3 regions of the Pseudomonas cavernicola genome follow, and region 3 is predicted to be linked to each of the others. Evidence: predicted binding sites of a transcription regulator. Region 3 holds the regulator's gene; each other region holds the start of a gene.
The links. The regulator sigma-54, encoded in region 3, starts transcription at its own class of promoters, with help from an activator protein. The targets are predictions, from matches to a motif close to ANTGGCATNNANNTTGCTNT.

Region 1: a site for sigma-54 is predicted at 8,738-8,757, ahead of D3879_RS22105 (CmpA/NrtA family ABC transporter substrate-binding protein). Genes of this name have one in related genera too.
Region 2: a site for sigma-54 is predicted at 889-908, ahead of glnA (glutamate--ammonia ligase). Genes of this name have one in related genera too.

What each region holds. Positions count from the first base shown of each region.
Region 1 covers NZ_QYUR01000008.1:47,454-57,462, reverse strand. Annotated here, with positions in the region: gene D3879_RS22145 (MiaE family protein) at 1-553, opposite strand, end outside; gene miaE (tRNA isopentenyl-2-thiomethyl-A-37 hydroxylase MiaE) at 550-702, opposite strand; gene D3879_RS22135 (universal stress protein) at 871-1,734, shown strand; gene D3879_RS22130 (universal stress protein) at 2,402-3,334, shown strand; gene D3879_RS22125 (universal stress protein) at 3,497-4,399, shown strand; gene D3879_RS22120 (DUF1289 domain-containing protein) at 4,652-5,137, opposite strand; gene acnB (bifunctional aconitate hydratase 2/2-methylisocitrate dehydratase) at 5,617-8,217, shown strand; gene D3879_RS22110 (YgdI/YgdR family lipoprotein) at 8,356-8,565, shown strand; gene D3879_RS22105 (CmpA/NrtA family ABC transporter substrate-binding protein) at 8,875-10,009, shown strand, end outside.
Region 2 covers NZ_QYUR01000002.1:1,496,273-1,506,281, forward strand. Annotated here, with positions in the region: gene glnA (glutamate--ammonia ligase) at 1-788, opposite strand, end outside; gene thiI (tRNA uracil 4-sulfurtransferase ThiI) at 1,124-2,578, shown strand; gene typA (translational GTPase TypA) at 2,710-4,521, shown strand; gene D3879_RS07370 (substrate-binding periplasmic protein) at 4,888-5,718, shown strand; gene D3879_RS26805 (CHASE domain-containing protein) at 5,715-7,325, shown strand; gene D3879_RS07380 (YkgJ family cysteine cluster protein) at 7,438-7,836, opposite strand; gene D3879_RS07385 (DUF2339 domain-containing protein) at 8,148-10,009, shown strand, end outside.
Region 3 covers NZ_QYUR01000002.1:87,877-97,885, reverse strand. Annotated here, with positions in the region: gene yjgA (ribosome biogenesis factor YjgA) at 1-136, opposite strand, end outside; gene pmbA (metalloprotease PmbA) at 232-1,578, shown strand; gene D3879_RS00805 (HPr family phosphocarrier protein) at 1,632-1,904, opposite strand; gene rapZ (RNase adapter RapZ) at 1,924-2,778, opposite strand; gene ptsN (PTS IIA-like nitrogen regulatory protein PtsN) at 3,054-3,518, opposite strand; gene hpf (ribosome hibernation-promoting factor, HPF/YfiA family) at 3,534-3,842, opposite strand; gene D3879_RS00785 (RNA polymerase factor sigma-54) at 3,926-5,434, opposite strand; gene lptB (LPS export ABC transporter ATP-binding protein) at 5,580-6,305, opposite strand; gene lptA (lipopolysaccharide transport periplasmic protein LptA) at 6,305-6,862, opposite strand; gene lptC (LPS export ABC transporter periplasmic protein LptC) at 6,849-7,418, opposite strand; gene kdsC (3-deoxy-manno-octulosonate-8-phosphatase KdsC) at 7,427-7,966, opposite strand; gene D3879_RS00760 (KpsF/GutQ family sugar-phosphate isomerase) at 7,966-8,940, opposite strand; gene D3879_RS00755 (ATP-binding cassette domain-containing protein) at 9,185-9,994, shown strand; gene mlaE (lipid asymmetry maintenance ABC transporter permease subunit MlaE) at 9,994-10,009, shown strand, end outside.

The DNA of each region.
Region 1 (10,009 bases), on a different contig from region 3:
TCAACTCTTGCTCAACCGCCCTCACCTTCTCAATCACACGGTTTACGTCCTTCTCATCACCGTACTGGTACGCGAGCTTGAGGTAGCCTTGGAAATGACGCGCTTCACTTTTCAGTAACCCGAAATAGAACCTGCCCAACTCATCGTCTAGATGGGGTACCAGAGCCTCGAAACGCTCACAGGAACGCGCCTCGATGAAAGCTCCAACAACCAGTGTATCAACCAGCTTTACCGGCTCATGGTTACGGACAACAGCTCTCAGGCCAGACGCATAGCGACCAGCCGAAACAGCTCTTAGCTCAATCTTCCGCCGTTTCATCAGCCGCAGTACTTGCTCATGGTGAACAAGCTCTTCACGAGCCAATCGGGACATGAGGTTGATCAAATCTACGTGAGTGTTGTATTTGGCTATCAGGCTAAGGGCAGTGCTTGCAGCCTTGAACTCACAGTTTTTGTGGTCAATCAGCATGGTTTCCTGATCAACCAATGCAGCTTCAACCCAGCTAGTAGGTGTATGGCAGCCTAGGAACTCGTGGATTTCTGGAAAATTCATACCAGATCGCCCCGTCGTAGCAACGCCGACTGTTTCTCGCAGTTGACGTGATCGATCAGCAGCACATCCTGATTATGCAAAGCCTGGGCAACCCAGGTGTCAGGCGTAGGGCAAAGCAGGAACGAGTCAATTTCGGGGAGCGATTGCATGATCTCACAGGGCGTCATTTCGACGCTGGCAGGCAGGCCTAGGGCGGGCCATTATACGAATGCAGCCGAAGACGACCAGTCGAGTGCTTGATATGAGTCATGAACATCGACCGCAGCCGACAACTATAGTGATGTAAGACCTTAGCAATCACTCGCAGGGAGACGACCATGCAAGCCATTCGCAGCATTCTGGTGATAATCGAGCCCGAGCTACCGGAAGGTCTCGCGCTGAAACGAGCCAAGCTGATCGCTGGAGTGACTCAGTCGCATCTGCACCTGCTGATCTGCGGCAAAAAACATGATCACTCGGCCCTCCTCTCTGACCTCAGCAGCACATTGCAGCAGGAGGGTTACAGCGTTTCCAGCCAACAGGACTGGCACGACAACCTGCATCAGACCATCATCACCGCGCAGCAGGCCGAAGGCTGCGGGCTGGTGATCAAGCAACACCGCCCGGACAATCCACTGAAAAAAGCTCTACTTACCCCGGATGACTGGAAGCTGCTGCGTTACTGCCCGGGACCAGTCTTGATGGTAAAGACCGACACCCCCTGGGCCGGCGGCATCATCCTCGCCGCCGTCGATGTCGGCAACGCTGATGGCGAGCACCGCACGCTACACGCCAGCATCATCAATCACGCCTATGAGATCGCCGGCTTGGCCAAAGCGAGCCTGCACGTGATCAGCGCCCACCCCTCGCCCATGCTCTCAGCCGCCGACCCGGTGTTCCAGCTCAAGGAAACCATTGAGGCGCAATACCGTGAGCAGTGCAAAGCCTTCCAGGCCGAGTACGACTTCAGCGACGAGCAATTGCACATAGAAGAAGGCCCGGCCGATGTGCTGATCCCGTACATGGCCCACAAGCTCAACGCCGCGGTCACGGTGATCGGCACCGTGGCGCGCAGTGGTCTTTCCGGCGCGCTGATCGGCAACACCGCCGAGGTGGTGCTGGACACCCTGGAAAGCGATGTCTTGGTACTCAAACCCGATGCGATCATCGCCCATCTGGAAGAGCTGGTAGCCCAGCGCTGAGCCCGTCAGCGGGTGCCTAGGCGCCCGCCGTGCCATATAACCATTTCCCATACGCTTAGACATAAATCGACTGACTCAGGCGACCAACTGCCTAAGCGTGAAACAGAATAGCCACCATACTCATCCGTTGAGTTGAGTGAGCAAGATCTGTTGCCCCTTGAGCAGAAACGCTCACCGGAGAGCACCTCGATAGATACCCCCAGGATCGGGGCATCCACTTGGGTGTGTCGCTTGAGCGGGCGGATAGGCACATGCAGGCGCGGCATTGAGGGCGGTAGACGCTAGCGCGCTTCCCTTGCCAGCAGCGCAACCCGCACGAAGTGGCGCAGCTCCTCCGGCACCAGGCGCGACGGGGCGTGTTACAGATCGGCCTTCTCGATGTAAATGCAATGGACAACAGCGTCAGCGCTGTTGAGGCAGCTTTCGCAGTTGCATGAGCGATCAGCCGCAGTTCCGTGGTTATTAATGCCAGCTCGATTCAAGCGTCAACAATCGGACTGAGCAGGTAGGATTCGATTTCAGCTGTCGCGTGCATGATGTCGGTGGGTGAGCTTCCGGCTGACGGAAGGGCAAGGGTTGGCCATTAACGCGCACAACCCGCCCGAAGGGACATGAGCCAAGATCGTCCGTGGCCATGAAAGCCGTACTCACGCACAGGGAGACACTCATGCACACCATCCGTAACACCTTGGTGGTGGTGGATTCGCAGCAACCTGAGGATCTGATTCTCAACAGGGCCAAAATGATTGCCAGCGCCACTCAGTCGCACCTGCATCTGCTGGCCTGCGACAAGCGACTCAACCATTCCTCCTACCTGAACGACATGCAAAGCGCCCTGGCACAGGAGGGCTATAGCGTCAGCGCCCAGCAGGCCTGGCATGGGAGTTCGCACAAGACCATCATCGCCGCCCAACAGGCGGAGGGCTGTGGCCTGGTGATCAAGCAGCACCTGCCCGACCACCCGCTGGCGAAGTCCCTCCTCACCCCCGAGGACTGGAAGCTGCTGCGCTATTGCCCCAGCCCGGTGCTGATAGTGAAAACCGCCACGCCCTGGACCGGCGGCACCATTCTCGCGGCCGTCGATGCCGGCAACAGCGACATCGAACACCGCGTCCTGCATTCCGGCATCGTCAGCCACGGCTACGACATCGCCGAACTGGCCGGCGGCACTCTACACATGATGAGCGCCCATCCCTACCCCATGCTCTCGGCGGCCGACCCCGTGCTCCAGCTCAAGGAGAGCATCCAGGCTTTCTATCGCGAACAGTGCAAGACGTTCCAGGCCGAATTCGACATCAGCGACGAACGCCTGCATATCGAGGAAGGTTCCGCCGATGTGCTGATCCCGTACATCGCGCACAAGCTCAAGGCCGCGCTCACGGTGATCGGGAGCGTGGCCCGTACCGGTCTGTCAGGCGCACTGATCGGTAACACCGCCGAGATGATTCTGGACACCCTGGAGAGTGATGTACTAGTGCTCAAACCAGACGACATCATCAACCACCTGGAAGAACTGGCCGCCCCACCACCGAGTCCATCGGCCGACGCCGCGGCATCCTCCTGGCCCTATAACCATCACAACCATCGACCACACACTTAGGCACAAATCGAACGCCCCAGCCAACCAACTGCCTTGGCCAATCGCCACAGGCCTAGCATGCAGATTCACTCAGCGAGCAAGACCTGCTGTCCTTTAAATCAGCCCCAAGAAGTAGGAGAGGTCAGCCCGTAATCACGCTTCCCTGAGTTGGAGGAGATTGCCATGCAACGCATCCGCCGCATTCTGGTAGTGCTCAACCCCGAGCAATCCGATGGCCTGGCGCTTAGACGAGCAAAACACATCGCCAATGCCATCCACGCCGATCTTCACCTGCTGTTCTGCGACCATAGGCATGACCACACCCCCTTCATCCGCAGATTAAGCGAAGCACTCAAGGGAGAAGGCTTCAGGGTTACGACCCAACAGGCCAACTGCGATCACCTCCATCCCACCGACGCCATACTAACCGCCCAGCAGACCAACGCATGCGATCTGGTGATCAAGCAGCATTACCCGGACAACCCGCTGACCAAGAACCTGCTTACCCCCGAGGACTGGAAGCTGCTGCGACACTGTCCGGTCCCGGTATTGATGGCCAAAACCAATCGCCCCTGGAATGGCGGCCTGGTCTTGGCGGCCATGGACGTCGACAACCATGAGGGCGAACACCGTGATCTGCAGGGCAGCATCATCGTCCATGCCGTCGATCTTGCCGCCTTGATCCACGGCTCAGTGCATGTGGTCTGCGCCTACCCGCAAGTGTTTTTTTCCTCTGCCGATCCAAGCCGTCTCATGCCCGCCGGCAACGCCGCCCATTACCTGGAGGCGTGTAGCTGGTTCCAGAATGAGTATGAGCTCCACGACCACCAATTGCATGTTGCCGAGGGTCCAGCCAAAGCCGTGATTCCGCAGATGGCCCATGAACTCGCGGCGGTTATCTGCGTAATTGGCACAGTCGCGCGCAAAGGCCTTCCCAGCATGCTCATCGGCAATACCGCCGAAGCCCTGCTCGATCGAGTGGAGAGCGACGTGCTGGTGTTGAAACCCCACGACAGTGACGTCCACTTGCTAGAACCCTATGAGGAGCACCTGCCCGCGATGGAGAAACCTCAGCGCAACCCCTAACCGACAGCCACGAAAAAGCCGCCAACGCAGGCCGTGTGAAAACGAAGCGAGCGAAAGTTAGACAAGGCGCAGCGGTGCGGAGCGGAGTAACAGCCGCAGGCTGGCCCGAAGGGCGAGCGCCAGCGAGTCAAAACAGGCGAAAAAGCGCAGTTTACGCGGTGTAAATGAGCATTTTGAGCCTGTTTTTAACGCCGTATAACCGAGCGCAGTAGTTTTCACACAGCCTGAACGGGCGGCTTTTTCGTGCTTAGCTCAGCGATCAGACGCGAATATCTCCAGGCCTTCGCGGAGGAATTTCGGCGCGATATAGCGCTCGTAATGCGCCTCGGACAGCAGAAAGAACTCACGATCGATGGCGTCGCGCAGCTCCGGCAACGCCCAACCGCGAAACTCAGGCAACAATGTCATGCCATAAGCGTCCAGCTGGCTGATGACGCGGGCGCCACGGGCAATCAGTTGATATGCCCAGCAATAGGCCGACTGCTCGGGGACGAAGCGAATTTTGCGCCGCTCCAACTGGGTGCGTAGACGAACGGCATCGAAAACATCCAGCTTCGCCGTCATGACCTGTACCAGCAGGATTTCCAGACGTCGCCAAACCGCACGCTTCTCCTCTTCGTTATAGAGATTCCAGTTCACGACCTCGTGATGGAAGCGCTTGCAGCCGCGGCACACCAGATCACCGTAAACAGTGGAACAGAGGCCGACGCAAGGCGTCTTGATACGTTGATTAGACATGGCGTGGAGGTACAAGCAGAGGGGAAACAGTTGGGCATCTTAGCCCTTTGTCTAAGTAGGGTCACCCCAGCGCAGCAGGCTGTGTGAAAACTACTGCGCTCGGTTATACGGCGTTAAAAACAGACTCAAAATGCTCATTTACAACACGTAAACTGCGCATTTTCGCCTGTTTTTGCCTTGTCTAATCTTCGCTCGCTACGTTTTCACACAGCCTGGCATGTGGGGCTTTTGTCTTAACTTCGCGAGTCTTTTCCAGTAGAATCGGCCCGCCATTCTTAGGCGTCATGTCCGTTAGAAGCTGTTTTCAAAGCGTCACGAGCACAGTTAATCCAGCAGGAACGCCGTTGGCTGGGGTACCACGCCCCCTCAGGTGCCCCAGCCAGCCCTCATCTAGTTCGTCCTGCCGGCGTAAAACTTTGAAAGCAGCTTCTGGATGCGTCCCGGACAACCCTATGGGACCACTGATGAGGGTAATAACTGTGCTTGAAGCCTATCGCAAACACATCGCAGAGCGTGCCGCTCAGGGCATCGTGCCCCAGCCGCTAAACGCCGAACAAACCGCAGGCCTGGTTGAGCTGCTGAAGAACCCGCCTGCTGGCGAGGAAGCATTACTCGTTGATCTGATCACCAACCGTGTTCCGCCCGGTGTGGACGAAGCGGCCTACGTCAAGGCCGCCTTCCTCTCGGCGCTGGCCAAAGGCGAAGTCAGCTCGCCACTGCTGGACAAAAAGCGCGCCGTCGAGCTGCTCGGCACCATGCAGGGCGGCTACAACATCGTCACCCTGGTCGATCTGCTGGATAACGCCGAGCTGGCTCCGGTTGCTGCCGACGAGCTCAAACACACCCTGCTGATGTTCGACGCCTTCCACGACGTCGCGGAAAAAGCCAAGAACGGTAACGTTCACGCCAAAGCCGTACTGCAGTCCTGGGCCGATGGCGAGTGGTTCAAGAACCGCCCGACCCTAGCCGACAAGATCAGCCTGACCGTCTTCAAGGTCACCGGCGAAACCAACACCGACGACCTGTCCCCGGCGCCCGACGCCTGGTCCCGTCCGGATATCCCGCTGCACGCCCTGGCCATGCTGAAAATGGCCCGTGACGGCATCGAACCTGATCAGCAAGGCGCCATCGGCCCGCTAAAGCAGATCGAAACCATCCGCGCCAAAGGCTTCCCGATTGCCTACGTCGGTGACGTAGTCGGCACCGGCTCTTCGCGTAAATCCGCGACCAACTCGGTGCTGTGGTTCTTCGGTGACGACGTTCCTTATGTCCCGAACAAGCGCGCTGGCGGCTTCTGCTTCGGCAGCAAAATCGCCCCGATCTTCTACAACACCATGGAAGATGCCGGCGCCCTGCCGATCGAGTTCGACGTCTCCAAGCTGAACATGGGCGACGTGATCGACGTTTACCCCTACGCCGGTAAAGTTACCAAGCACGACAGTGAAGAAGTGCTGGCCACCTTCGAAATGAAGACCCCAGTTCTGCTCGACGAAGTCCGCGCTGGCGGCCGTATCCCGCTGATCATCGGCCGTGGTCTGACTGAAAAAGCGCGTGCCGAGCTGGGTCTGCCGGCGTCCAACCTGTTCAAGCTGCCGGAGCAACCGGCCGCCAGCACCAAGGGTTACACCCTGGCGCAGAAAATGGTTGGCAAGGCATGCGGCGTGACTGGCGTTCGTCCAGGCACCTACTGCGAACCGAAAATGACCACCGTCGGCTCCCAGGACACCACTGGCCCGATGACTCGTGACGAGCTGAAAGACCTGGCTTGCCTGGGCTTCTCCACTGACCTGGTGATGCAGTCGTTCTGCCACACCGCGGCCTATCCGAAGCCGATCGACGTCACCACCCACCACACCCTGCCGGACTTCATCATGACCCGCGGCGGTGTTTCCCTGCGTCCGGGCGACGGCATCATCCACAGCTGGCTGAACCGCATGCTGCTGCCGGATACCGTCGGTACCGGTGGTGACTCGCACACCCGTTTCCCGATCGGCATCTCCTTCCCGGCTGGTTCCGGTCTGGTCGCGTTCGCCGCCGCCACCGGCGTGATGCCGCTGGACATGCCGGAATCGGTGCTGGTGCGCTTCAAAGGCAAACTGCAACCGGGCGTCACCCTGCGCGATCTGGTCCACGCCATTCCTTACTATGCGATCCAGGCTGGCCTGCTGACCGTAGAGAAGAAAGGCAAGAAGAACGCTTTCTCCGGTCGCATCCTCGAGATCGAAGGTCTGGAAGAGCTGACCGTCGAACAAGCCTTCGAGCTGTCCGACGCCTCGGCTGAACGTTCGGCTGCCGGTTGCACCATCAAGCTGTCGAAAGAGTCCATCGCCGAGTACCTGAACTCCAACATCACCCTGCTGCGCTGGATGATCGGTGAAGGTTACGGTGACCCGCGTACTCTGGAACGCCGCGCACAAGCGATGGAAGCCTGGCTGGCCAATCCGGAACTGATGGAAGCGGACAAAGATGCCGAATACGCCGAGATCATCGAGATCGACCTGGCCGACGTGAAAGAGCCGGTGCTCTGCGCGCCGAACGACCCGGACGACGCTCGCCTGCTCTCCAGCGTGGCTGGCGAGAAGATCGACGAAGTGTTCATCGGCTCCTGCATGACCAACATCGGTCACTTCCGCGCCGCCGGCAAGTTGCTGGAAAAAGTCAAAGGCAGCATTCCGACCCGTCTGTGGCTGGCTCCGCCGACCAAGATGGACGCGCACCAGCTGACCGAAGAAGGCTACTACGGTATCTACGGCAAAGCTGGCGCCCGTATGGAAATGCCGGGTTGCTCGCTGTGCATGGGTAACCAGGCGCGTGTAGAAGCCAAATCCACCGTGGTTTCGACCTCTACCCGTAACTTCCCGAACCGCCTGGGCGATGGTGCCAACGTGTACCTGGCTTCGGCTGAGCTGGCGGCTGTTGCCTCCATCCTCGGCAAGCTGCCAACCGTCGAGGAGTACATGGTGTACGCGGCCGACATCGACAGCATGGCTGCCGACGTTTATCGCTACCTGAGCTTCGACCAGATCGCCGAGTTCCGTGAAGCGGCTGCGAACGCCAATATCCCGGTCGTTCAAGCCTAACGAAGCAACGCATCAAAAAGAGCCCCGCCTAGTGCGGGGCTTTTTCTTTTCCGGAACACCTTGCAGCTCCGCCTGCAACAGCTATTTTCTGATTAGGGACCGCCGAATGCGGACCTTTTCAAGTATCAGGAGGGCCCCATGAAGCATTGGATTCTTGCCGTACTCTGCGTACTTGGCCTGACTGGCTGCGCCAACGAATACATCATCGCCACCGTCGATGGCCAGTTGCTCACCACCGACAACAAGCCGGAACTGGACGACGACACCGGGATGCTCGAATTCGAGGACAGCGAAGGCCGCAAGCAGCATATCCCGCAGGCCCAGGTGAAACAGATCATCGAACGTTGAGGTACGCCCCTTCCTCAACCTTTACCCTGCTTCGGCGGGGTTTTCTTTCTGGGGCCAGGTATTGGACTGGGAACGCAGCACAGTCACGCATCTTTTGCTTCTGCCACCCCGGCCACAGAGACATGATCTATCTGCGCTCCTGGATCACCGCCGGGGAAAGCTTCGCTCCCCGACTGGCATATCGCTTGCTTGAGCCTTAGCCACAGCGCTGACGCCTACGTCGAAGTCAGCCATAGACAATCGCTTCGCTACCGGCCACTGCTCTGGCCGTACCTAGAGCGGTGCGCATGATTCAGGGACAGCACAGCAATGACCGATGATAGCCAAGACAACACCCGCACGACTGCCCAGGCCTGGGTCGCCGGCTCGGATGCGCCTGAAAAGAGTGCGCTCAACCTCGGTTTTATGGCCCTGACCGACTCGGCTTCGCTGATCGTCGCAGCCACCCAGGGCTTCGCCCAGCCTTATGGCCTGACGCTAAACCTGCAACGCCAAGCATCCTGGGCCAGCCTGCGCGATAAGCTGCTGACCCGCGAACTGGACGCCGCCCAGGCGCTCTACGGCCAGGTTTATGGCATTCACCTCGGGCTGGGTGGGCCTGCCTGCGAGATGGCCATCCTCATGGGCCTGTGCCAGAACGGCCAGGCGATCAACCTGTCCGAACCGCTCAAACGTGCCGGCATGACCACTCCTGAAGCGCTCGCCAGCTGCGTGCGCCAAAGCGGTGCAAAACTCACCTTCGCCCAGACCTTCCCGACCGGCACCCATGCCATGTGGCTCAACTACTGGCTGGCCAGCCACGGCATTCATCCGCTGCATGATGTGAACACGGTGGTCGTACCGCCCGCGCAAATGCTCGCTCACCTCAAAGCGGCACGGATCGATGGCTTTTGCGCAGGCGGCCCGTGGGGCGCGCTCGCGGTAGAGCAAGGCCAAGGCTTCACCATCGCCACCAGCCAGATGATCTGGGCCGATCACCCGGAGAAAGTGCTCGGCGTCACCCATGAATTCGTCGAGCGCTACCCCAACACCGCGCGCGCTCTGACCATGGCAGTTCTCGAAGCAAGTCGCTTTATCGACGCGAGCACAGAAAACCAACGCAGCACTGCGCAACTGATCAGCGGCAGCGAGTACATCGATGCCCCGCTCTCAGCAATCCTGCCGCGCTTCCTCGGCCAATACCAAGACGGGCTCGGCAACGCCTGGCACGACCGGCATCCGCTGCGCTTCCACGCCGAGGGGGCGGCAAACATGCCCTATCTGTCCGACGGCCTGTGGTTCATGACCCAATTCCGCCGCTGGGGCCTGCTGCGGGATGATCCGGACTACCTCGGCATCGCCCAACAGGTGCAGCAACTCGAGCTCTACCGTGAGGCCGCCAGCGCCCTGGGCATCGCCGTGCCAGCCACGCCCATGCGCAGCGCCACCTTGCTCGATGGCAAAG
Region 2 (10,009 bases), 1.4 Mb from region 3:
TCGCCGTACAGCGGCTTCGGCATGAAGGTAGCGGTTTTGCCGTAGGCGTCTGCGACGTTGTGTACGCAGTACTTGAGGGTCTGAACTTCGTCAGCCTTGTTGACCAAGGTGTTGAACTTCACGCCGATTTCGTTCTGACCGGCAGTCGCCACTTCGTGGTGGTGAACTTCGATGACCAGACCCATTTCTTCCATGGCATTACACATGGCAGTACGGATTTCGTGGTCATGGTCGAACGGCGGAACCGGGAAGTAGCCGCCTTTAACGCCTGGGCGGTGACCTTTGTTGCCGGTTTCGATGTCGGCGTCGGACATCCAGGAGCCTTGTTCGGAGTAGATCTTGAACATGGAGCCGGAAATGTCGGATTTGAATTTCACTTCGTCGAAGATGAAGAATTCGGGTTCCGGACCGACGAATACGGTGTCACCGATACCGGTGCTCTTCAGGTATTCCTCGGCGCGGTGGGCGATTGCGCGCGGGTCGCGGTCGTAGCCTTGCATGGTCGACGGTTCGATGATGTCGCAGACCAGAATCAGGGTCGGCTCTTCGGTGAACGGGTCGAGCACGGCGGTGCTGTCGTCCGGCAGCAGGATCATGTCGGAGGCTTCGATGCCTTTCCAACCAGCCAAGGAGGAGCCGTCGAACATCTTGCCGACTTCGAAGAAGTCTTCGTCCGCTGCATCACGGGCCGGCATGGTCACGTGGTGCTGTTTGCCTTTGGTGTCGGTGAAGCGCAGATCAATCCACTTCACGTCGTGTTCTTTGATGAGTTGAAGCGACTTCGACATGGTGTCCTCCAGATGGATAGGGGCTTGGTAAGTGTTAGCCCCCAAAATAAACGGGTGAAGCCGGGCGGGAATACTCCGCCAGGGCAACCTGCCTCACAAGAGAGCAAATTGCATGCCAGTGCCCTGAAGTGGGCTTAATTAGTGAAAGTCAGGCGTGGCGGGGGTTGTGTGGTCAAGTTGGATGCGCCCTTGCACTGGTATGGGGCAGCAAAGAATCTCAGTGCTTTGTTTTGGTGCGCCTCAGATGTTTATGCTCGATAACTGGTTAAACCTTGAGCAATTTCCGCTATAATCCTGCCCCCTCTTTTTCGGCTGGCCTCACGCGCGCTGTTTTCATGAAACTTATCGTTAAAGTCTTCCCTGAAATCACCATCAAAAGCCGGCCGGTGCGTAAGCGCTTTATCCGCCAGCTGGCGAAGAACATTCGCATGGTGTTGCGTGACCTGGATCCAGACCTCGTGGTGGATGGCGTGTGGGACAACCTCGACGTCGAGACCAAGATCACCGAGCCGAAAGTACTGCGCGAGATGATCGAGCGCCTGACCCGTACTCCGGGTATTGGCCAATTCCTCGAAGTGAACGAATACCCGCTGGCTGATTTTGATGACATGGTGCAGAAGTGCAAGGCGCATTACGCCGACTTGCTGCCGGGCAAAGTCTTTGCCGTGCGCTGCAAACGCGCCGGCAAGCACAGCTTCAGTTCGATGGATGTCGAGCGTTATGTCGGTAGCCAACTGCGTCAGCAGTGCGGGGCGGCCGGGATTTCGCTGAAAGAGCCGGAAGTCGTGGTGCGCATGGAGATTCGCGACCAGCGCCTGTTTGTCATCCATCATCAGCATGAGTGCATCGGCGGTTATCCGCTGGGCGCCATCGAGCACGCGCTGGTGCTGATGTCCGGCGGTTTCGACTCGACGGTAGCGGCTTACCAAATGATGCGCCGCGGGCTGGTCAGCCACTTCTGCTTCTTCAACCTCGGTGGCCGTGCCCACGAACTGGGGGTGATGGAGGTTGCGCACTACCTCTGGGACAAGTACGGCCGCTCGCAGCGGGTGCTGTTCGTCAGCGTGCCGTTCGAGGAAGTGCTCGGCGAGATTCTCGGCAAGGTAGATAATAGCCATATGGGTGTGGTGCTTAAGCGAATGATGTTGCGCGCCGCCAGCAATATTGCCGATCGTTTGGATATCGATGCGCTGGTCACCGGCGAGGCGATTTCCCAGGTTTCCAGCCAGACCCTGCCGAATCTCGCGGTAATCGACCGGGCCACCGACAAACTGGTGATCCGTCCGCTGATTGCCAGCCACAAGCAAGACATCATCGACATGGCGACGCAAATCGGCACCGCCGAGTTTGCCAAGCACATGCCGGAATATTGTGGGGTGATATCGGTGAACCCGACCACCCGCGCCAAGCCCGAACGCGTCGTCTATGAAGAGGCCCAGTTCGATATGGCCGTGCTGGAGCGTGCCTTGGAGCGCGCCCGCTTGGTGCCGATCGACCGGGTGATCGACGAGTTGGGCGAAGACATCCAGGTTGAGGAAGTGAGTGAAGCCTTGCCTGGGCAGATCGTCTTGGATATCCGTCATCCGGATGCTCAGGAGGACCTGCCGCTGGAGCTGAATGGCATCGAGGTTCAACCTTTGCCGTTCTTCGCACTCAACAGTCGCTTTAAGGAGCTGGATGTTACCCGCCAGTACCTGCTGTATTGCGACAAAGGCGTGATGAGCCGCCTGCATGCCCATCACTTGCTCAGCGAGGGGCATGCCAATGTGCGCGTTTATCGCCCGGCATAAGACGCCGGGTCTGTTTGGCGGCAGTATCCGCCACCGCCCCCCCGACCGACGGGGCTGTTGAGCCACTCATTTTATTCATACTGGCCGCCTAGACTTAGCGGCGAACCGAATCCTCTGATCGAGATGCACAAGTGATCGAAAATCTACGCAACATCGCCATCATCGCCCACGTTGACCATGGCAAAACCACCCTGGTCGACAAACTCCTGCGTCAGTCCGGCACCCTCGAGCGTAACGAGCTCGACACCGAGCGCCTGATGGACTCCAACGACCAGGAAAAAGAGCGCGGCATTACCATTCTCGCGAAGAACACCGCGATCAACTGGAATGGCCACCACATCAACATCGTCGACACCCCCGGCCACGCCGACTTCGGTGGCGAGGTTGAGCGCGTGATGTCCATGGTTGACTCGGTTCTGCTGCTGGTCGACGCCGTTGACGGCCCGATGCCGCAAACCCGTTTCGTGACCCAGAAAGCCTTCCAGGCTGGCCTGCGTCCAATCGTTGTGGTGAACAAGGTTGACCGTCCGGGCGCACGTCCGGATTGGGTCGTCGATCAAATGCTCGACCTGTTCGACAACCTCGGCGCCACCGAAGAACAACTGGACTTCCCGGTCGTTTTCGCTTCGGCGATCAACGGCTTGGCCGGTCTTGAGCACGACAACCTGGCTGAAGACCTGACCCCGCTGTTCCAGGCTATCGTCGACAACGTCCCAGCGCCGAAAGTCGACCGTGACGGCCCGTTCCAGATGCAAATCTCCGCACTGGACTACAACAGCTACCTCGGCGTTATCGGCATCGGCCGTATCGCTCGTGGTCGCATCAAGCCGAACACCCAGGTTGTGGCAATCGATGTCGACGGCAAGCGCCGTAACGGTCGTATCCTCAAGTTGATGGGTCACCACGGTCTGCACCGCGTTGACGTTGAAGAAGCAGCTGCTGGCGATATCGTCTGCATCAGCGGTTTCGACCAACTGTTCATCTCCGACACCCTGTGCGATCCGCTCAACGTCGAAGCAATGACTCCGCTGTCCGTTGATGAGCCGACCGTGAGCATGACCTTCCAGGTCAATGACTCGCCGTTCTGCGGTAAGGAAGGCAAGTTCGTCACCAGCCGTAACATTAAGGAACGTCTGGACAAAGAGCTGCTCTACAACGTCGCCCTGCGCGTTGAAGAAGGCGACACCGCTGACAAGTTCAAGGTCTCCGGCCGTGGCGAACTGCACCTCTCGGTACTGATCGAAACCATGCGTCGCGAAGGCTTCGAGCTGGGTGTTTCCCGTCCTGAGGTCATCATCAAGACTGTGGATGGCGTCAAGCACGAACCGTACGAAAACGTCACCATCGACCTGGAAGAGCAGCACCAGGGTTCCATGATGGAGCAAATGGGTCTGCGTAAAGGCGACCTGAGCAACATGGTTCCCGATGGCAAGGGCCGCGTTCGCCTTGAGTACACCATTCCAGCTCGTGGCTTGATTGGTTTCCGTAACCAGTTCCTGACCATGACTTCCGGTTCCGGCATCCTGACCAGCATCTTCAGCCACTACGGCCCGATGAAGTCTGGCGATATGTCCAGCCGTCAGAATGGCGTGCTGGTTTCGACTGCGACCGGCAAGGCACTGACCTACTCGCTGGAGACTCTGCAAGCGCGTGGCAAGCTGTTCCTTGGCCATGGCGATGACGTGTACGAAGGCATGTTGGTCGGCATCAACAGCCGCGACAACGACCTGGGCGTCAACCCCACCAAGGGCAAGAAGCTCGACAACATGCGTGCTTCCGGTAAAGACGAAACCATCGCTCTGGTTCCGCCTATCCGCTACACCCTGGAGCAGTCTCTGGAATTCATCGAAGACGACGAATTGGCTGAAATCACGCCAAAATCGATCCGTCTGCGTAAGAAGATCCTGGACGAGAACCTGCGCAAGCGTTCGAGCAAAGGCTAAGCCTTAGCTCACTGCGGGCTTAAGTAAAAATCCCCGCCATCGTTGATGGCGGGGATTTTTTTTGGGCAAGTAAATAGTTGCTGAGGTGAGCTAAGCATCCTCCCAAGCCGAAGGTTGCGGCTAGCGAGACAACCCAACAGAAGTAGCGATTCAGCGCCCTGCCAGTCCGACTAACGGGGCGTTTTGTTGGCAGCGAGTCAACCTGCGTGGCTATACAGTGGGCAAGCGTTGAGGAAAGGGGGGGCGATTTGCGTGGTTTGCCGGGTCGAGCAAACGTCGGATTGCTGGAAATAGCGGCAATCGGCCATACAAGTCATCCGTGCTGGCCTACTCTTTCGATCGAGCAGGCGCAGAAAGGGACTTGATATGCGCACAGTCATCGGTCTGAGTTGTAGGGTGCGAAGTTTTATGCGGCAGTTTCTTCGGCTAACGCTGGCTTTGCTGGCGCTCGGTGCGGTCGACAACGTTCTAGCGGCGCAGGGGCCTGATTGCAGTCGCGCCATGACGCTGGCTTTACATGATCACGGTTTGCTCTATTCGGCAGAAACCGATGCCGGGATCGACAAGGACTTTGCGGCTGAACTGATCAAGCGCAGTGGCTGCAAGGTGACGGTTACCCTGCTGCCGCGCGCGCGGATATGGCAGTTGATTGAATCGGGTGCCCTGGATTTCAGCCTTTCCGGCATCAGCAATGAGGCGCGGGAAAAGTTTGCCGGCTTTGCCTGGTATTTTTCTAACAAGTACTACCTGCTGGTGCGCAAAGACGCCCAGGTACAGCAACTGGCTGATTTCGAAAACAATCCAGCGCTGCAACTGGGGATTATTCGCAGCTTCCGTTATAGCCCGAATGCCAATCACCTGGTCGACCGCCTAAGCGCCGAGCGGAGGGTCAGCTATGCGAGCCGGCTGGAGCCGCTGTATGAAGTGTTGGAGATGAATCGGATCCAGGGAATGATCATCGAGCCGTTCGACTATTCGCAGGTGGAGAGCGGAGCGATCAGGCAGCTGACGCGCATTATCGATACCGGTGACGCTCCCACTCCGCATGGGCTGATCATGTCCAAGAAGTCGATTCCCGAAGCGGAGCAAGCCAAATGGCGTGCATTGGTGGAGACGATGCGCGCGGATGGCACGGTGCTGCGCATTTTTGAAAAGTACTTCCCTGCTGAACTTGCTCGAACGATGGTCGACTTTTGAAAACGCTCAAGTGGACGTTGCGCTATCAGCTACTGGCGCCGCTGACGCTGTTGGTCTCGCTGAGCGTTACCTACCTGCTTTGGCAGCATGAACAACGCAATGCCTTGCTCGATCAGCAGGAGCGCGCTGATTTCAATTTGCGTGAGGCGAGCAGCAGCATTGAGCAACGGATTGCGGCCTATGAGCAGGTGCTAAGGGGGGTGCAGGGTTTGTTTGCCGCGTCGGGCAAGGTCAAGCGTGGGGAGTTCAAAACCTATGTTGACTCTCTGCAGTTAGGCGCGGACTTTGCCGGCATCGAGGGGATTGGCTTTTTGCAATGGGTGCCGCATGCCGAAAAAGCCCAGCACATTGCCGCCCAGCAAGAACAGGGTCTGGCGCAGTACCAGATAAGGCCCGAGGGTGAGCGTGAGTTCTATGCGCCGGTGATCCAGTTGGAACTCTTCGCGGGGCGCAACCGCTTGATGTTTGGCCTTGACCCCTACGCCGAGCCTTTGCGGCGCGCGGCGATGGAGCAGGCGCGGGATTCCGGCGATGCGACCATCACCAGCAAATTGGAGCTGCTGCTGGAAGCTGATGCGCAAGCCGGCTCGCAGCCTGGCTTCGTGATGTTTTTGCCGGTGTATGCCAAAGGCCTGTCGCACGATAACCCGGTTGCTCGGCGGGCCGCGCTCAGTGGCTGGGTAGTCGCGTCGTTGCGCATCAACAAGCTGATGGCGAGTCTCTATGGTGAGCGCGCCGGTTCAGCTCAGATCAAAATCTACGATGGCGTGAGAATGGCCGAGCAGTCGCTGCTCTACGATTCGACTGGGGCCAGTGAAGTAGCCACCACCCAGCGCGGCGAAGCGGTCGAATACCTTGAGGTGGCGGGTCGAACCTGGGCCTTGGAGCTGGGTTCCCTGCCGGACATGGACACTCCCCTCAGTAAAGATAACTCCCGACTGATCGGCCTTGCTGGGATCGCCTTGAGTTTGCTGTTAACGCTGCTTACCTGGATGCTCGCCACGGGTCGCTCACGGGCGCTGGCTCTGGCCAGGGAGATGACCCAGGAGCTGCGCGAAAGCGAGACACGCCTGCGTCATCAGGCTGAACACGATGCGCTGACGGAGCTGCCCAACCGGGCGCTGTTCAGTGATCATTTGACTCATGCACTGGCTCAAGCCAGGCGCAATAAGTCGCGCTTGGCGTTGATGTTTATCGACCTCGACAAGTTCAAACCGATCAACGATACCTTGGGCCATCATGTCGGCGACGCGCTGTTGCAAGTCGTGGCGCGGCGCCTGCAGGGTTGTGTGCGCGAGTCGGATATCGTTGGGCGTTTGGGCGGCGACGAGTTCGTCGTCCTGCTGCCGGCCATCGAGAGCGAGCATGACGCGCTGCGGGTCGCCGAGAAAATCCGCGAGTCGCTTAATCAGCCGTTCGAGTTGGAGGGCGAGTTGCCCCTGAGTATTTCTTCGAGCACCGGCATTGCCGTCTATCCCGAACACGGCAGTGACGAGGTGCAACTGTCGAAGAATGCTGACACGGCGATGTATCAGGCCAAGGACCGTGGTCGCAATCGGGTGCAGCTATATTGCCCGAAGGTCATCGAGCGCCACACCGCGCAATAGGGCTGGCTATGTTGGTTGGTGCGTAGGTGGTGCGTAGGTTTGTTCGGATTAGCGCCTGGCAGCCCGGCCTTGCAGGCCGGTTGTTGGGCATCGCCTTTGGCTCAGCGCCAACCTACCGGGCTTTCGGCTTATAGGCGCAATAGCCAGGCCGTGGGCCAATCTTCGGGTGATTGCGACAGGTGTCTGGGCGCTTGTCATAGATGGTGCACAAGCGCGTCTTGCGATCCAGATAGAGGCAGTCGTTATTGCCCATGCGGGTCAGTGTGTAGATGCCATATTTCTGGTTGAAGCGCTCGACCACGCCCTCTTTCATCAAGCGCTTGGCAATCTGCTTGGGCGGTTCGCCGCGTTCGAACTCTTGCACCAGGCCGATACGCAGCAAATCGGTGAAGCGCACTTCCACAGGCATGGTGCAGCAGCTGGAGATACAGCTGCTGCACATGGTTTTTTCGTATTTGATCCAGGTGTCCGTCCGATCGAGCTCGGCACCGACGACCAACAACTTAGTCATTTATCCACACCTAGCAGGGCGTTCTGGGAACCTGTTCGATACTTGTCTGGGCTTGCTCGACTAGATCTTGAACAGGTTCTGGGCGCGGCATGATAGCGGGGCTGGCGAATTTGTGAACAACCATCTGCCGGTTTGTCGCAATGACTGGATTAGTGGCTGAATGATCTGGATCTGTGCGGCGCAGTGCATTCGCCGCTATAAGGTGAGGTGGCGGGGCCGATATACTGGCCAGCAGCCTAATTGCGCCGGCCTTGACGGCTCTTTGCAGGGACGCAGGTGGTTTGTTCGTAACCCGATTGGGAAATCAGTGCATGCAATGGATCTTCATGCTGGTCGGTCTGCTGGTCGGTGCCGTGGTGGGCGAGTCGGTTACTGGTGGGTTTTTGGGTGGCTTGCTCGGTCTGGGGCTCGGCCAGGCGCTCAAGCTACGGGGGCTGCAAGCGCAGAACGCCGAGCTGCGCCAGGAGCTGAAGAGCTTCGCCGAGCGCTTTGCCCAGGGCACTACGGCGATTCATGAACGCTTGCTCAAGGTTGAGCAGAGCCAACCTAGCCAGCCGGGTTCGGATCAAGCGGTGCCAGCCGAGCCACCCCCCACGCAGGCCGAAGCCGCCGCCCCAGCCACCCGCGAGCCGGAGCCGGCATTTGCGCATGAGCCTGAAATCGAGCTGGTTTGGGAGCTACCGCCGGAGTTGTTGGGTTCGCCTCATGCACCCACTACGCCGCCAGCGCAGGCCAGTGCGCCCAGCGAGTGGGGCGCCGAGGCTGTAATCCCGCCGCGCACACCTGCACCGCGAGTACCGCCAGCGCCACGCCAGCCTTCGCCGATTGAACGGGCGATCGACCTGGCGCAAGCCTGGCTGTTCGGTGGCAATACCGTGCTGCGGATAGGTGTGGTGCTGTTGTTCCTCGGTCTGGCCTTCCTCCTGCGTTACGCCACCGAAGGCATGGTGGTGCCGGTGGAGATGCGCTACGCCGGGGTGGCCGCCAGCGCGATCGCCTTGCTCGGCCTGGGTTGGTGGTTGCGTCTGCGTAATCCGAACTATGCCCTGATGCTGCAAGGCACCGGGATTGCCGTGTTGTACCTGACGGTGTTCGCCGCCATGCGTCTACATCCGCTGCTGTCGCCGGGTACGGCGCTGTCGCTGTTGGTGGTGGTGACGCTCTGTTCGGCGATCCTGGCGGTGGCGCAGAACGCCATGGGCCTGGCTACGGTGGCGGCTTTGGGCGGGTTTGCCGCACCGATCCTGACTTCGACCGGCAGCGGCAACCACGTCGCGCTGTTCTCCTATTTTGCGCTGTTGAATGCCGGCATCTTCGTCATCGCCTGGTTCAAGGCCTGGCGTCTGCTCAACCTGATCGGCTTTGTCGGCACCTTCGGCATCGGCTTCGCCTGGGGGCTGCGCTCCTACACGCCAGAGTTGTTATGGAGCACCGAGCCGTTCCTGATCCTGTTCTTCCTGATGTACGTGGCCATCGGCCTGTTATTCGCCCGGCGTAAGTTGCGTGAAGTGGGCGCGGGCCCGGAGGACGACAGTCGCGCCGCGCTGCTGCGTTGGTCGGCGCGCCAGGGCGACTATGTCGATGGCACCGTACTGTTTGGCCCGCCCATCGTCGGTTTCGGCCTGCAGTTCGGGTTGGTGCAGCACCTCGAGTTTGCCGCCGCCTTCAGTGCACTGGCACTGGGTCTGTTCTACCTGGGCTTGGCCCGTTTGCTGGCCGGGCGGGCTCCGGGTCGCGCCTTGCTGCTGGTGGAAACATGCCTGGCGCTGGGGGTGGTGTTTGGCACGCTGGCGATTCCGTTGGGCTTGGATGCGCGTTGGACGGCAGCGGCCTGGGCGGTGGAGGGGGCGGGCATCTACTGGCTAGGCCTGCGTCAGCAGCGCACTCTGGCTCGCGCTTTTGCCTTGCTGTTGCAACTGGGTGCGGCGCTGGCCTTCCTTGCTGAGCTGGACTCGGGCGTGGATACCTTGTTGAGCGGTGCGCCGCTAGGTGCGCTGCTGCTCGGCGGAGCCTTGCTGTTCAGCCATGACCGCTTGCGCCGCGCATTGCCTGCGCAGGTTACGAGCTGGGAGCGGCGTGGCTTGCCGATCCTGGCCTGTGCCGGTCTGGCCTTCCTCTATCTCTTGGCACCGTTGAACCTGGAGGCCGAGGCCACTGCGATTTGCTGGGCGCT
Region 3 (10,009 bases):
CGGTTAGCGGCAAGCGCGCGATTAGGTCAGGCTTGAGGGTTGTCAGGCGCTCACCGAGGTCGACTAGAGCATGCAGCTCGCGTTTGACTTGGGTTTTGCTCTTCTCCTCGGAGAAGTCGTCGGAATATTCAGACATGGGGCTGATCCAGTTGGAAACGTCGCCATGATAACGAGTCGAGGGCCGCTTGTCCGGCCCGGTCGGGTGACTGACCTTGAGAAGTGGAGTTGGTTATGAGTGCAGCAGACGTAGTTGGCCCCCAGGCCTTGCCGGAATTGCAAGCGCAGGTCGCGCGGATTATTGCCGAGGCCAAGCAGCAAGGCGCCAGTGCCTGTGAGGTCGCGGTCTCAGTGGAGCAAGGCTTGTCCACCTCGGTGCGCCAGGGCGAAGTGGAGACGGTGGAGTTCAATCGCGACCAGGGCTTTGGCATCACCCTGTATGTTGGTCAGCGTAAGGGCTCGGCGAGCACCTCGGCGAGCGGTGACGCGGCGATCCGTGAGACTGTGGCTGCGGCCCTGGCCATCGCCAAGCATGCCTCCGAGGATGACTGTGCCGGGCTGGCCGATCCTGAGCTGATGGCGCGCGACTTGCCGGATCTGGATCTCTACCATGCCTGGGATATCACCCCGGAGCAGGCCATTGAGCGGGCGCTGAGCTGTGAAGCGGCGGCCTTTGCAACGGATAAGCGGATCAAGAACGCTGACGGCACCACCCTCAATACGCACCAAGGCTGCCGTGTGTACGGCAACAGCCATGGGTTTGTCGGCGGTTACGCCAGCACCCGGCAGAGCCTGAGTTGCGTGATGATCGCCGAGGCTGACGGGCTGATGCAGCGCGACTACTGGTATGACGTCAACCGGCGTGGCGAGGATCTGGCCGATGCCGCCAGTATCGGCCGGCGTGCCGCCGAGCGGGCGGTCAGCCGGTTGGGCGCGCGTCCGGTGCCGACCTGCGAGGTGCCGGTGCTGTTTGCCGCGGAGCTGGCCACCGGCTTGTTCAGCCATTTCCTCTCGGCGATCTCCGGCGGCAACCTGTATCGCAAATCCTCCTTCCTCGAAGGCGCCTTGGGCCAGCAGCTGTTTCCGCAGTGGCTGAACCTCGATGAGCGTCCGCATATTCCGCGGGCGCTGGGCAGCGCTGCGTTCGATGGTGATGGCCTGGCGACCTACGCCAAGTCTTTCGTCGAGCGCGGAGAGTTGCGTTCCTACATCCTTGGCACCTACTCCGGGCGCAAGCTGGGCTTGCCGAGCACAGCGAACTCCGGTGGTGTGCACAACCTGTTCGTCAGTCATGGCGAGGATGACCAGGCGGCGTTGATCCGACGCATGGGGCGCGGGCTATTGGTCACTGAGCTGATGGGGCAGGGGTTGAATCTGGTGACCGGCGACTACTCGCGCGGCGCCGGTGGCTTTTGGGTAGAGAATGGCGAGATTCAGTTCCCGGTGCAGGAAGTCACTATCGCCGGCAATCTGCGCGATATGTTCAAGCAGATTCTTGCGGTGGGTAGCGACCTGGAGTTGCGCAGCAACGTGCGTACGGGTTCGGTGTTGATCGAGCGGATGATGGTGGCGGGGAGCTGACCGAAACCTCTGGTGGGCATATCGCTTTAGCGATTTGTTCTCCAGAGGTTGAACTATTCGCCCTCGTCGAAGCGGTTATTGATCAATTCGATCAGCGCATTCAAGGCATCGTGATCCTGCTCACCTTCGGTGTGTAGGTGGATTGAGGTGCCTTTGCCGGCGGCCAGCATCATTACCGCCATGATGCTTTTGCCGTCCACGTAGCACTCTGGAGCACGACCGACGCGCACCTGGCAAGGAAAGCGCCCGGCCACGCCGACAAACTTGGCAGCCGCGCGCGCGTGTAGGCCAAGCTTGTTGATGATGGTGATTTCACAGGCAGGCATTGCTGCATAAATCCTTCTACTAAAGGTCGCGGTGGCGAACCTGGATATTCTTTAAGGGTTCTTTCAGCGCCTGGCCAAGTCGTTCGGCCAGATACACCGAGCGGTGATGCCCGCCAGTGCAACCAATGGCGATGGTGACATAGGCGCGGTTGCTCGCGGCGAAGCGCGGCAACCATTTTACTAAGTAGGCGAGGATGTCTTGGAACATCTCTTCGACATCCGGCTGAGCGGCTAGGTATTGCGCCACGGATGGCTCGAGCCCTGAGTGCTCGCGCAACTCCGGCTTCCAATACGGGTTGGGTAGGCAGCGTACATCGAAGACCAGATCCGCATCCACCGGCATGCCGCGCTTGAAGCCGAACGATTCGACCAGGAACGCGGTGCCCGGTTCCGGCTTATTCAGTAAACGCAGCTTGAGCGTGTCGCGCAGTTGGTAGAGGTTGAGATGCGTGGTGTCGATCTTCAGGTCGGCCAGATCGATGATCGGCCCGAGCAGAAGGCTTTCGTCGTGAATGGCTTCAGCCAGTGAGCGTTCGGCGGTGGTCAGTGGGTGGCGTCGACGGGTTTCGGAGAAGCGCTTGAGCAGGGTTTCTTCGTCTGCGTCGAGGTACAGCACATCGCATTGGATGTGCCGGGCGCGCACTTCGTCGAGCAATTCGGGAAAACGCTTGAGCTGGCTCGGCAGGTTGCGCGCATCAATCGACACGGCCACCAGCGGCTGCAGCAGCTCAGTGTGGAGCAGGGCGCGTTCCGCGAGTTCTGGGAGCAAGCCGGCCGGTAGGTTGTCGATGCAATAGAAGCCATTGTCCTCGAGGACATCGAGGGCGGTGCTCTTACCTGAGCCGGAGCGGCCGCTGACGATGATCAAGCGCATGACTAGGCTCTGTTGAGGTGACTTTGTTCGCCGCGTTGCCGCGCCAAAGCTCGCCAGGTTAGGCGCGGGATGCAGGCAATGGTCATTCCCTTGGCAAGTCCCGCAACGACGTATGGCGAGCTTTGACGCGCAACCCGAAGGGACGGGGCCGTCTTGTCGCAGGTCTGCGTTACTCGTCGTTTATTTGGAATGACCAAATTTCTCTCCTCGCGTCTTGTCCTGCGACAAGACGGCCTCCGTCGCGGCATGCAAAGTCACCTCAACAGAGCCTCCGCCTAGCGGCTGTTCTGCACGTCCACTACTACCTGGTACAGGCGGTCGCTGTTCTGGGCATGGCGCAGCTGTTCGCGTACGTCACTGCGGTCGAGCATGCTGGCGATCTGGCGCAAGAGCTCCAAGTGCTCATCGGTGGCGGCCTCTGGCACTAGCAGGACAAACAACAGATCTACTGGGGCACCGTCGATAGCGTCGAAGTCTACCGGGGCGTCGAGGCGTAGCAGAGCACTGATCGGCGATACGCAGCCAGGCAGACGGCAATGTGGAATGGCGATGCCATTGCCGAAACCGGTTGAGCCAAGCTTCTCGCGGGCGACCAGACTCTCGAAAATGTCTTGTCCATCCAGGTCGGGCAATTCGCGGGCGACCAGGTTGGCGATCTGTTCGAGGACACGTTTTTTGCTGCCTCCCGGCACGTTCACCAAGGAACGGCCGGGGGTCAGTATATTTTCAAGTCGAATCATGGGTAGGGGATGGTGTCAGCGCGCCGGGGCGCCTTGCAGGCGACCCTGCTGCTTTTCCTTGTGCTTGATAAGTTGGCGGTTGACCTTATCGGTGAGTAGATCGATAGCCGCGTACATGTCGTCATGTTCGGCGCGGGCGACGACTTCGCCGCCCGCGATGTGCAGGGTCGCTTCGATTTTCTGTTTGAGCTTCTCGACCTCCATGGTGACCTGCACGTTGGTGATTTTTCCGAAGTGGCGCTCAACCCGTTCGAGTTTCTCGACGATGTAGGCGCGTAGGGCGTCGGTCACATCCAGTTGGTGTCCACTGATGTTGACTTGCATACCGCTTTCTCCTTATTGCCGTGTGTAAGAGACAGGCTAACGGGCCTGCCACCGGAACACTTTGGCTTGGATCAGTGCAGCCGTTACATCAGTCGCTTGCGTTCACTGGAAGGCGCTATCCCGAGGGATTCGCGGTATTTGGCGACTGTGCGACGGGCCACCTGAATGCCCTGTGCTTCCAGTAAACCAGCGATCTTGCTGTCACTCAACGGCTTTTTCGCATTTTCCGCTGCAACCAGTTTTTTGATGATCGCGCGGATTGCGGTAGACGAGCACTCACCGCCTTCGGAGGTGCTGACGTGGCTGGAGAAGAAGTATTTCAGCTCGTAAATGCCGCGCGGTGTGTGCATGAATTTTTGCGTGGTCACGCGCGAGATGGTCGACTCGTGCATGCCCACGGCTTCGGCGATGTCGTGCAGGACCAAAGGCTTCATCGCCTCGTCGCCATAATCGAGGAAGCCGCGTTGGTGCTCGACGATCTGCGTGGCGACCTTCATCAGGGTTTCGTTGCGACTCTGTAGGCTCTTGATGAACCAGCGAGCCTCTTGCAGTTGATTGCGCATGAAGGTGTTATCGGCGCTGGAGTCGGCGCGGCGCACGAAGCCTGCGTATTGCGGGTTGACCCGCAGGCGCGGCATGGCTTCCTGATTCAGCTCTACCAACCAGCGTTCGTTGTGCTTGCGCACAATGACGTCGGGTACCACGTATTCCGGTTCGCTGGCTTCGATCTGTGAGCCGGGGCGCGGGTTGAGGCTTTGAATCAGCTCGATCACTTGGCGCAGTTCGTCTTCCTTGAGCTTCATGCGGCGCATCAACTGGCTGTAATCGCGGCTGCCGAGCAAGTCCAAGTAGTCGCCTGCAAGGCGCTGGGCTTCGTTCAGCCAAAGCGTCTTGGCTGGTAGCTGGCGCAGTTGCAGCAGTAGGCATTCGCGCAAGTCGCGGGCGGCGATGCCGGCGGGCTCGAACTGCTGGATGCGATGCAGCACCGCTTCTACTTCGTCCAGCTCGATATCCAGTTCGGGGTCGAAGGCTTCGAGCACCTCTTCCAGGGTCTCTTCCAGGTAGCCTTGATTGTTGATGCAGTCGATCAGGGTGGCGGCGATCAAGCGATCCTTATCGGACATCGGGGCCAGATTGAGCTGCCAGAGCAGGTGGCTTTGTAGGCTCTCGCCGGCCGAGGTGCGAGTGGTGAAGTCCCACTCATCATCATCGTTGCTGGGCAGGCTGCTGGCGCTGGTCTGGTAGATGTCTTCCCAGGCGGTATCGACTGGGAGTTCATTGGGGATGCGCTCGTTCCATTCGCCTTCTTCCAGGTTGTCGACCGTAGGGGCAGACTCCTGATAGCTGGTTTCCTGGTAGGACTCTTCCTGGTTGGGCGCGGGCGGGGCGCTCTCCGCGCCATCGGCCAAAGGGTCGGTGTTGTCGAAATCGTCGCCATCTTCCTGGCGCTCGAGCATCGGATTCGACTCCAAGGCCTCCTGAATCTCTTGCTGCAGATCCAAGGTAGACAGTTGGAGAAGACGGATGGCTTGTTGCAGCTGCGGTGTCATCGTCAGCTGCTGGCCCATTTTAAGGACTAGCGATGGTTTCATGGAGGGGGCTTAGGACCTTATTCGCCGGCGCACGTGCGCTATCCACTACAGGGCGCCAAAGCGCCACCAGGAAGCAAATTATATGCCTGACCTTGAGGGGTTTGCCTAGCCCTCGAACGCTTTCTGTAGTGCATGGCTACGCGAACTACAGGCGGAACTCGTGGCCCAGGTAGACTTCTTTCACCAACTGGTTGGCCAGGATGGTCTCGGCATCGCCTTCGGCGATCAATTGACCGTCGTTGACGATGTAGGCGGTTTCGCAAATATCCAGGGTTTCGCGCACGTTGTGATCGGTGATCAAAACGCCAATGCCCTTGGCCTTGAGGTGGTGGATGATTTGCTTGATATCGCCGACCGAGATTGGGTCAACGCCGGCAAAGGGCTCATCGAGCAGGATGAACTTGGGTGCGGTGGCTAGGGCGCGGGCGATCTCCACGCGGCGGCGTTCGCCGCCAGACAGGCTCATGCCGAGGCTGTCGCGAATGTGGCTGATATGGAATTCCTGTAACAGGGTTTCCAGGGCCTGGCGGCGGCCGGCACGATCGAGATCCTTGCGTGTCTCCAGGATCGCCATGATGTTGTCGGCGACCGGCAGCTTGCGGAAAATCGAGGCTTCTTGCGGCAGATAACCAATGCCGGCGCGGGCGCGGCCGTGCATGGGCAGGTGGGTGACGTCCTGCTGGTCGATCAGTACGCGGCCTTGGTCGGCGTTAACCAGGCCGACAATCATGTAGAAGCAAGTGGTTTTGCCGGCGCCGTTCGGGCCCAGCAGACCGACGATCTGCCCGCTTTCAATCGACAGGCTGACATCGCGCACGACTTGGCGGCCCTTGTAGCTCTTGGCCAGGTGTTGAGCTTTCAGGATGGCCATTACTGCGCCTGCTGTTCGGCTGGTTTGTTTTTCGGTTGGATCACCATGTCGATGCGCGGGCGCGGCGAGGTCACGTTGGTGCCGGTGGCGCGGCCGGCGTTGACGATCTGGCGCTGGGTGTCGTAGACGATTTTCTCGCCTTCGAAGGTATTGCCTTCCTGAACTACCTTGGCTTGGTCGATCAGCACGATGCGCTCGTTGGCGGCGAAATACTGGATGGTCAGGCCGTAAGCTTTGACGATCTGTTTGTCGACAGCGGGTTTCTGCTCGTAATACGCCGGTGTGCCGATGGCGGTAAAGATTTCGATATCGCCGCTGGCGTTCTGCGTGATGGTCACGGTGTTGCCGGTGATCTTCAGGGTGCCTTGGGTAATGACGACGTCGCCGCGGTATACCGCTACGCCTTGTTTGTCATCGAGTTCTGCGCTGTCAGCTTGCACGCGAATCGGTTGCTCGCGGTCAGTCTGCAGTGCCCAGGCGCTCGCGCTTCCAAGTACGGCGCTAAAACTGAGCAGAAGGGGGAGGGTCCGGAGAGACAAATTGTTAACGAACCTCATGCTGGCCTCTTACATTGGACAGCAGGAGCATCCTGCCGTCATTCAAGTACGCTTTCATTCCTTGTGCCGTGGTCACCCCGTTGGCCGCCTCGATTCTAACGGCTTGCTGGGTCTGCGCATATTGCTTGTCGGGGAACACGGTCAATCGGCTGGTGGTGAGTATGGTCGGGCGGCCTTTGGCGTCTGTGCGCTCGACGCGCACGGCGTCGATCAGTTCGACTTCCGTGCCCCCCGGTGATACTTCGCCGCGGGCGCTACGTACATGCCAGGGCTGTGGGGTGCCACGATAAAGTTGCAGGTCCGGTCGAGTCATCAGGCTGATGTCGCTTGCCTTGAGGTGTTCGACCTTGTCGGAGGTCATTTCGTAATGCAGCTTGCCGTCCGGCTGGTATTGCACGGTGCTCGCGTTAACCACATAGAAGTCTATGGCGTTTTCCGCGCTGGCTTTGGGCGTTTGATCGAGCAGGCTGTCCGGGTTGAGATTCCAGTAGCCGAGCGCCGCCAGCAGCAGGGCGGCGAGGGTGAAAAACACGGAGAGAAGCAGTTTGCGCAGCATGATCGGCTCTATAGATAGGCGGTTTGGGCGGCGTCAAGGTTGTCCTGGGCGCGCATGATCAATTCGCAGAACTCGCGGGCCGCACCTTCGCCGCCGCGGGCTTGCGTAACGCCGTGGGCATGCTGGCGGACGAAGCTGTCGGCGCTGGCGACGGCCATGCCCAAGCCCACCCGGCGAATCACTGGCAGGTCTGGCAGGTCATCGCCAAGGTAAGCGACTTGTTCGTAGCTTAGGCCGAGTTCGCCAAGTAGCTCGTCGAGTACTACCAGTTTGTCTTCGCGGCCTTGGTACAGATGCTGGATACCCAGGTTCTGTGCGCGGCGCTCGACAACCTGGGTCTTGCGTCCACTGATGATGGCGGTGCGCACCCCGGAGGCAATCAGCATTTTAATGCCGTGGCCATCCAGGGTGTTGAAGGTTTTGAATTCGCTGCCGTCGGTGAGGAAGTACAAGCGGCCGTCGGTGAGTACACCGTCGACATCGAAAATAGCAAGTTTGACCTTTTTACCGCGCTGCAGCAGGTCGGTGCTTATCGCATGGTTGCTCATTACATAACCCCCGCACGCAGCAGGTCATGCATGTTCAAGGCGCCCACCGGGCGATCATGTTGATCGACCACCACCAGTGCGCTGATCTTGTGGTCTTCCATGATCTTCAGTGCCTCGGCGGCAAGCATCTCCGGGCGTGCGGTTTTGCCGTGTGGTGTCATGACCTCGTCAATGCTGGCTTGGCGCAGGTCGATGCTGCGATCCAGGGTGCGGCGCAGGTCGCCATCGGTGAAGACTCCGGCGAGGCGCCCATCCGCTTCGACTACCGCGGTCATGCCCAGGCCTTTCTGGGTCATTTCCAACAGAGCCTCTTTTAGCGAAGTGCCACGTTGGACCTTCGGTAGGCTGGCGCCGGCGTGCATGACGTTTTCCACTTTCAGCAGCAGCCGGCGGCCGAGGGCTCCACCCGGGTGGGAGAAGGCGAAATCTTCCGCAGTAAAGCCGCGGGCTTCCAGTAGGGCGATTGCCAGGGCGTCACCGAGCACCAGGGAGGCGGTCGTGGAGGAGGTCGGCGCAAGGTTCAGTGGGCAGGCTTCCTGGGCGACGCGGGCGTCGAGATTGGCTTCGGCAGCTTTCGCCAGCGGCGAATCAGGGTTGCCGGTCATGCTGATAAGGGTGATGCCGAGCCGCTTGATCAAGGGCAGCAGGGTGACGATTTCTGCGGTAGACCCCGAGTTCGACAAGGCTAGCACCACATCGTCGCGGGTGATCATGCCCATGTCGCCGTGACTGGCTTCCGCCGGGTGGACAAAGAACGCCGTGGTGCCTGTGCTGGCCAGGGTGGCGGCGATCTTGTTGCCGATATGCCCGGATTTACCCATGCCGACGACGACGACGCGGCCCTTGCTGGCCAGAATCAGTTCGCAGGCACGCACGAAAGCCGCGTCGATACGGGGTAGCAAGCTCTCTATAGCCTCGAGTTCGAGGCGAATGGTGCGCTGCGCGGACTGGATCAGGTCGCTGGATTGGCTCATATCGTGAATGCAGTGGCCGGATGAAAAGGCGGCGATTATAGCGGTAAAGGCCAAAGTGCTCACCCTTCATTACTGGGCGCTGTTCGCCAGAGCTGTCGCAATGCTGAACGAAGGTTGTTTCGATCTTGGGTGGCGGAAGGCGGCAATGTTATAGTGCGCGGCCAATTCGGCCCGTTCAGTAAGCGTGGTGTCCCCGCGAAGGGATGTGGCGTCTGAAAGGGAGGCTGCATCGCAAGGAGTTCAGATGAGTGCCGATAACGCCTATGCGGTCGAGCTGAAGGGCGTGTCCTTCAAGCGCGGTTCGCGCAGCATTTTCAATAATGTCGATATTCGTATTCCGCGCGGCAAGGTCACCGGCATCATGGGACCTTCCGGGAGCGGCAAAACTACGCTTTTACGCTTGATTGGCGCCCAGTTGCGCCCAGCCAGCGGTGAGATTTGGGTCAATGGCCAGAACCTGCCCGATCTCTCACGCGGCGATTTGTTTGATATGCGCAAGCAAATGGGTGTGCTGTTCCAGAGCGGTGCCTTGTTCACTGACCTCGATGTGTTCGAGAACGTCGCCTTTCCGTTGCGCGTGCATACCCAGTTGCCGGAGGAAATGGTCCGCGACATCGTGCTGATGAAGCTGCAGGCGGTCGGTCTGCGGGGTGCCATCGAGTTGATGCCGGATGAGCTCTCGGGCGGCATGAAGCGTCGGGTGGCGCTCGCTCGGGCGATCGCACTGGACCCACAAATTCTTATGTATGACGAACCATTCGTTGGCCAGGACCCGATTGCCATGGGCATCTTGGTACGCTTGATTCGCCTGCTTAACGATGCGTTGGGCATCACCAGTATCGTGGTTTCCCACGATCTGGCGGAGACCGCGAGCATCGCCGATTACCTGTTCGTGGTGGGTGATACGCAGGTGCTTGGTCAGGGCACGCCAGCTGAATTGATGGATTCCGATAACCCGCGTATCCGCCAGTTCATGAAGGGTATTGCGGATGGGCCGGTGCCGTTCCATTACCCGGCGGTGGATTACCGCGAAGATCTTCTGGGGGCGCGCTAATGCGCAAAACGCCAA